One region of the Streptomyces sp. NPDC003379 genome, then DNA from elsewhere that is predicted to be linked to it. Evidence: riboswitches for the same ligand, from Rfam matches in the RefSeq annotation. Region 1 holds a riboswitch; the other holds the start of a gene.
The links. A riboswitch is a leader RNA that binds a small molecule or an ion and turns the genes downstream of it on or off. The one in region 1 is predicted to bind cobalamin.
Positions count from the first base shown of each region.

Region 2: linked by a shared signal. The riboswitch ahead of ACWDVB_RS03290 (ABC transporter substrate-binding protein) and the one ahead of cobN (cobaltochelatase subunit CobN) in region 1 are both predicted to bind cobalamin.

Region 1 covers NZ_JBSFRK010000001.1:333,966-337,390, reverse strand. The annotation lists gene cobN (cobaltochelatase subunit CobN) at 1-1,357, opposite strand, end outside; cobalamin riboswitch at 1,398-1,523, opposite strand; gene ACWDVB_RS01440 (cobalamin biosynthesis protein CobG) at 1,635-3,005, shown strand; gene ACWDVB_RS01435 (precorrin-8X methylmutase) at 3,043-3,425, shown strand, end outside.
Region 2 covers NZ_JBSFRK010000002.1:161,328-164,752, forward strand. The annotation lists gene ACWDVB_RS03285 (FecCD family ABC transporter permease) at 1-459, opposite strand, end outside; gene ACWDVB_RS03290 (ABC transporter substrate-binding protein) at 582-1,544, opposite strand; cobalamin riboswitch at 1,589-1,708, opposite strand; gene ACWDVB_RS03295 (Mov34/MPN/PAD-1 family protein) at 1,717-2,139, opposite strand; gene ACWDVB_RS03300 (amino acid permease) at 2,241-3,425, opposite strand, start outside.

The DNA.
Region 1 (3,425 bases):
CGCGCGAGCGGTCCAGGAACATCTCGCCGGGCGGCGGCCCCCAGTGCCGCTCGACCGAGTCGCGCAGCTCCCGCGGCAGCGTCGCGTACCAGCGCTTGTAGGCGGCGGCCGGGATGCGGACGGGGTTGGCGGCCAGCTGCTCCTCGGTGAGCCACTCCCGGTCGTGCCCGCCCGCGTCGATCAGCGCGCGGATGAGTTCGTCGCCGTCACCGGAGACGAGGCCGGGGATGTCGGCCTCGGGACCGAAGTCGTAGCCCTCGACGCGCAGCCTGCGCAGCAGCGCGACGGCGGACGCGGGGGTGTCCAGGCCGACCGCGTTGCCGATCCGCGAGTGCTTGGTCGGGTACGCGGAGAGGACGAGGGCCAGGCGCTTGTCGGCGGCCGGGATGTGCCTCAGGCGCGCGTGGCGTACGGCGATACCGGCGACCCGGGCCGCGCGCTCGGCGTCCGCGACGTACGCGGGGAGCCCGTCCTCGTCGATCTCCTTGAACGAGAACGGCACGGTGATGAGCCGGCCGTCGAACTCCGGCACCGCGATCTGGCTCGCGGCGTCCAGCGGCGAGACGCCCTCGTCGTTCTCCTCCCAGGCCGAACGCGACCCGGTCAGGCAGAGCGCCTGGAGGATCGGCACGTCGAGGCCGGTCAGCGCGCCCGCGTCCCACGACTCGTCGTCGCCGCCCGCGGAGGCCTCGGCGGGCTTGGTGCCACCGGCGGCGAGGACGGTGGTGACGATGGCGTCGGCGGCGCGCAGCTCGTCGATCAGCTCCGGCTCGGGGGCGCGCAGCGAGGCCACGTACAGCGGCATCGGGCGGGCGCCCGCGTCCTCGATGGCGCCGCACAGGGCGTCCACGAAGGCGGTGTTGCCGCTCATGTGGTGGGCGCGGTAGTAGAGCACCGCGATGGTCGGGCCCTCGACCGCGCGAGCGGTGCGCTCCAGCGGGCCCCAGGACGGGGCGGGCGCCGGCGGGTCGAAGCCGTGGCCGGTGAGGAGCACGGTGTCGGAGAGGAAGCGGGCGAGCTGCTCCAGGTTCGCGGGGCCGCCGTGCGCGAGGTAGGCGTGCGCCTCGGCGGCGATGCCGATCGGCACGGTCGAGGAGGCCATGAGCTGGGCGTCGGGCGCCTGTTCACCGGTGAGCACGACCACCGGCAGGCCGCTGGCGGTGAGCTGGTCCAGGCCGTCCTGCCAGGCGCGGACGCCGCCGAGGAGGCGTACGACGACGAGGTCGGCGCCGTCGAGGAGCGAGGGCAGCTCGGTGAGGTCCAGGCGGGAGGGGTTGGCGAACCGGTAGTCGACCGGCCCTCCCGCCGCGCGGGCGCTGAGCAGATCGGTGTCGGAGGTCGACAGCAGCAGAAGCATGCGGGCGCAGGCCTTCCTCGGGGTGTCCGCGCCCCGGGTGGTCGTATGGACGGCAGGAGTTCCTGGCTCACCCCACGTCGGTGGGGCTCACAGTGGCGGGACCGCGCCGGATTCGCACCGGCCTTCCTCCCCAGGGTCCTGGTGGACCCACGCCGTCGCTGGCGTCGACGGACCTGGCGGCCCGCCGCCTGCATAGTAAGTCCTGCCCACCTCCGGTGGGGCGGCCGCCTGCCGGGACGGCCCGCCTCGGGAGGCGACCCGGCGGATCGGCGTGGGTATGCTCGCCGCCATGCCGCCCACCCGAGCAACCTCCACAAAACAGGGCGAACCCCCCATACGTGAGCGGATGCGCGACCGGGGTGACGCCTGCCCCGGAGCCCTCCGCCTGCACCGCGCCGACGACGGCGCGCTGGCCCGACTCCGCCTGCCCGCAGGGCTGCTGACGTCCCGTCAGGCGGCGGCGCTGGCCGACGCGGCGGAGCGCTTCGCGGACGGGAATCTCAGCGTCACCTCACGCGGCAACGTCGAGCTGCGCGGCCTCGGCGACGACTGCGGCGGGGCGCTCGCCGCGCTGCTCCAGGACGCGGGCCTGCTGCCCTCCGCACGCCATGAACGCGTCCGGAACGTGGTGGCCTCCCCGCTGGCAGGACTCGACCGACTCGGCCACGCCGACGTGCAGTTGTGGGCCCGTGAGCTGGACCGGCTCCTGTGCGCCGAGGAGTGGACGACAGCACTTTCCGGCCGCTTCCTGTTCGTCCTGGACGACGGGCGCGGGGACGTGGCCGGGCTCGGCGGCGATGTGACCTTGATCGCAGAATCGGGCGGCACGGTGCTGGTACGCGTCGGGGACGGGACCCAGCGCCTGCCGGGCCCCGCCGCCCCGCGCGCCGCCCTCGCCGCGGCCGACGCCTTCCTCACCGCGGCCCGCGAGGCGGGCAACGGCGCCTGGCGGGTAACGGAACTGCCCGAGGGGCAGAGCGTGGACCTGACGGGAGCGCTCGCGAGGGCGGGCTTGGCGGGGGTGCCGGTGCCGCCGGGCGCCGCGGAGGCTGTGCCGGTGCCGCCGGGCGCCTCGCCGACTGACCCCGCTTCGACCGACGGTTCGACGGTCGTGCCCGCATCCGCGCCGCCCGTGCGCAGCGCCCCGCCCGCTCCCGGTGTCGTCGGGCACGCCGTCGTGGTGAGCGCCTCCCTCGGCCGGGTGAGCGCCGCGCAGTGGCGTGCGCTGCTCCCCGCGCCCGGCGGGGAGATCCGGGTCACCCCCTGGCGCGGCTTCGTCATCCCGGGCTTCGCCGACGAGGGGGCGGCGCGTGAACGGCTGCGTGCGCTGGCCGACGTCGGCTACCTCACCGACCCCGCATCGCCCTGGCTCGGCGTCGGCGCCTGCGCCGGGCGGCCCGGCTGCGGCAAGTCCCTCGCCGACGTCCGCGCCGACGCCGTCCCCGGCGCCGGGGGCCTGCCCGTCCACTGGTCCGGCTGCGAGCGGCGGTGCGGGCATCCGCGCGGCGACTGGGTGGACGTACTCGCGACCGGGGAGGGGCGGTACGAGGTGACGGTGCGTACCGGCGGCACGGCGGCGCCCGTGAGCGGCGCCACCTTGACCGAGACGGTGACGACAGCACGTACGAACGTACGACGACATCCGTAATCATGACAGCAACGGCCACGAGATGAGCGAGAGCACAGTGTTCGACTACGAGAAGGACGGCGCGGCGATCTACCGCGAGTCCTTTGCCACCATCCGCGCGGAGGCGGACCTCGCCGGTCTGCCCGCCGACGTCAGCCAGGTCGCGGTGCGGATGATCCACGCCTGCGGGATGGTCGACCTCGTCCGCGATCTCGCCTTCAGCCCGCGCGTGGTGGCCGACGCCCGCAAGGCGCTGCGCGACGGCGCGCCGATCCTCTGCGACGCGAACATGGTCGCCAGCGGCGTCACACGCAAGCGGCTCCCCGCCGGCAACGACGTGATCTGCACCCTCACCGACCCGTCGGTCCCGGACCTCGCGGCGAAGCTCGGCACCACCCGCAGCGCCGCCGCCATGGAGCTGTGGCGCGACCGCCTCGAAGG
Region 2 (3,425 bases), on a different contig from region 1:
GCCCGCGAGGATCAGGCGCCCGGTGGCGAATCCCCCGCCGCCGGTTCTCGCCAGGGCGTAGACGAGGACCAGGGAGATCAGCGCGCCCGCGAAGGAGGCGGCGGGGATGGTGACGGTGGTGGTGAGGGCGGTGCCGAGGCCGAAGATGCCGCCGAGCACGATCGCGGAGACGGCGCCTACGGAGGCGCCCGAGGAGACTCCGAGCAGGAAGGGGTCGGCGAGGGGGTTGCGGACCAGCGCCTGGAGGACGGTGCCGATGACTGCCAGTCCTGCTCCGACGGTGGCGCCCAGTAGGACTCTGGGGAGTCTTACGTCCAGGACGATGGTTCTGAACGGGGAGGGTTCTGCTCTGCCGCTCAGGATCTCCAGGACCTGGCCCGGGGGGATTCTGACTGAGCCGAGGGCCAGCCCGGCGACTGTCGCTGCCGCGAGGGCTGCGGTGAGGGCTCCGCAGATCAAGAGGTGCCGCCCCTTTGACCTCGGTGTGTCGCCCTTCGGGCTCGTCCTCAAACGCCGGACGGGCTGAAACCTGCCTCCCCCGGGCCGGAACGGGCGCCGGACGGGCTCTGTTTCCTGGCCCCTCACAGCTGTGCCGCCAGCTTTCCCACCGCCTTGGGTGCTCTTACTCCCGTCACCGCGTCCGACAGCGGCAGCACCGCGAAGCGCTTGTGCTTGATGGCCGGGACGTCTGCCAGGGCCGGGTCGTCGAGGAGGCGCTGCTTCTTCTGGGCGACCGTCGTGGCGCCGTAGTCGAGGATCACGATGATCTCGGGCCGGCGCTCGACGACCGTCTCCCAGGACGCGTCGCCGAAGGACTTGTCCACGTCGGCGAAGACGTTGCGGCCGCCCGCCCGCTCGACGATGTCGTTGCCGATGCCCCGGCCGCCCAGCGTGAACGCCGTCTTGTCGCCGCTGTCGTAGACGAAGACCGGGACCGGCTTCCCGGCCTTCGACTTCTTCTCGGTGGCGGCCAGTTCACGCTTCGCGCCGCTCACCCACGTGTCGGCGCGTTCGCGCACCCCGAAGGTGGAGCCGACCTCGCGCACCTCGCGGTACACGTCGTCCATCGTGACCGGGCGCTTCGCGCAGCCCTCGATGTCGAGGCGGCTGTCGATGCCGGACTTGGCGAGCGCGGAGCGGCTGCGGCCGTCGCCCGCGAGGAAGGCGCTGGCGTAGCCGCCGTAGACGAAGTCGGGGTTGGCGGAGAGCAGCTTCTCGTAGGAGGGGTACTCCTTGGCGAGCACGGGGACGGACTTGTACGCCTTCTCGTACTTCGGCAGGACCTTGTCGTCGAGGTAGGCGGTTCCGGCGAGGCGGTCGCGCAGGCCCAGTTCCAGCATCACCTCGGTGACGTGCTGGTTCATGGTGACGGCGCGCTTCGGGGGTGCCTCGTACGTCGTCTTCACGCCGCAGTTGGTGACGGTGTACGGGAATCCGGCGGCCTTGGCGGCGGGCTTCCCGGAGTCGTCGCCGGGTGAGGCGGAGCATGCGGCGAGCGGGATCAGCAAGGTGGTCGCGACGAGGGCGCGTATGGGGCGGGACATGGCGGGGCTGCCTCCTCCAGGGGATTTCCGCGTCCCCTGCGTGGTGTGGAGAAGGGCGGCAGGTCAGTTCCTGACTCCCCCGCCCCCGCGTGGGGTGGGGTCACAGTGGCGGGACCGTGCCGGGTTCGCACCGGCTTCCTGGCTCCTGCCGCCCTAAGAAGGTGGTCGGGGGTCAGTATGCCTCGACGACCTGCACGTCTTCCTCGGTGACCTCGCCGTCCACGATGCGGTACGAGCGGAACTGGAAGGGGCCCGCGTCGTCGGCGTCCGCGGTGGAGACCAGGACGTAGTGGGCGCCGGGCTCGTTGGCGTAGCTGATGTCGGTGCGGGAGGGGTAGGCCTCGGTCGCGGTGTGCGAGTGGTAGATGACCACCGGCTCCTCGTCGCGGTCGTCCATCTCGCGGTAGAGCTTGAGCAGGTCACCCGAGTCGAACTCGTAGAAGGTGGGGGAGCGCGCGGCGTTCAGCATGGGGATGAACCGCTCGGGGCGGCCGGTGCCCGCCGGGCCCGCGACCACGCCGCATGCCTCGTCGGGGTGGTCCTGGCGCGCGTGCGCGACGATCTGGTCGTGGAGGGCCTGGGTGATGGTCAGCATGGCAGTCAGGATAAGCAGAGGGCCCGCGCCGTACCGGAATGTGGTACGGGCGGGCCCGAATGCTGGACAGGTGCCCCGAGAAGGTGCCTGCGGGGCCGGTGTCAGTCCTTCTCGACCGGCTCGCTGTCGGAGGCGACGGCGGCGGGGTACTTGCGCTTGTTGAACGCGGCGGCCTGCGGGTCGCGGCTCTTGAGGATCAGGTAGGCGACCCCGAGGATCGCGGCCCAGACCGGAGCGGCGTACAGCGAGACACGCGCGTCCTTGTCGACGCCCATCATCACGATGACCATGCCGATGAAGAGCAGCGCGAACCAGCTGGTGTACGGGGCTCCGGGCGCCTTGAAGGTGGACTGCGGCAGCTCGCCGCGGTCGGCCATGCGGCGGTAGCGGATCTGGCTGGCCAGGATCATGATCCAGGCCCACATGCCGGAGATGGTCGCGAAGGAGACGACGTAGTTGAACGCCTCGCCCGGCCACTGGTAGTTGATCCAGACGCCGACCAGCATGAACGCGGCGGAGGCCGTGGTGCCGACCAGCGGCAGGCCGTTCTTCGTGAGCTTGGTGAAGAACTTCGGGCCCTGGCCGTTGAGCGCCAGGTCACGCAGCATGCGGCCGGTGGAGTACATGCCGGAGTTGCAGGAGGAGAGCGCGGCGGTGAGGACCACGAAGTTCACGATCGCGGCGCCGACGCCGAGACCCATCTTCTCGAAGGCCGCGACGAACGGTGAGACGCCGGGCTGGAAGTGCGTCCACGGCACGACCGACAGGATCATGATCAGCGCGCCGACGTAGAAGACGGCGATGCGCCACGGCACGGTGTTGATGGCCTTGGGCAGGACGGTCTTCGGGTCCTTGGACTCGCCCGCGGTGACGCCGACCAGCTCGACGGCGAGGAAGGCGAACATCACGATCTGGAGGGTCATCAGCGTGGAGCCGATGCCGTTGGGGAAGAAACCGCCCTGGTTCCACAGGTGCGCCACGGTCGCGGTGTCACCGGCGTCGGAGAAGCCGATGGTGAGGATGCCGACGCAGATCAGGATCATGCCGATGATGGCGGTGACCTTGACCATCGAGAACCAGAACTCCAGCTCACCGAAGAGCTTCACGGAGATGAGGTTCGCGCCGTACAGGATGACCGTGAAGACGAGCGCGTACGCCCATTGTGGGAATGAGTCGTGTGTCCAGTACTGCATGTACTGGGCGGCCGCTGTGACTTCCGTGATGCCGGTGACGACCCAGAAGAGCCAGTACGTCCAGCCGGTCACGAATCCGAAGAACGGGCCCAT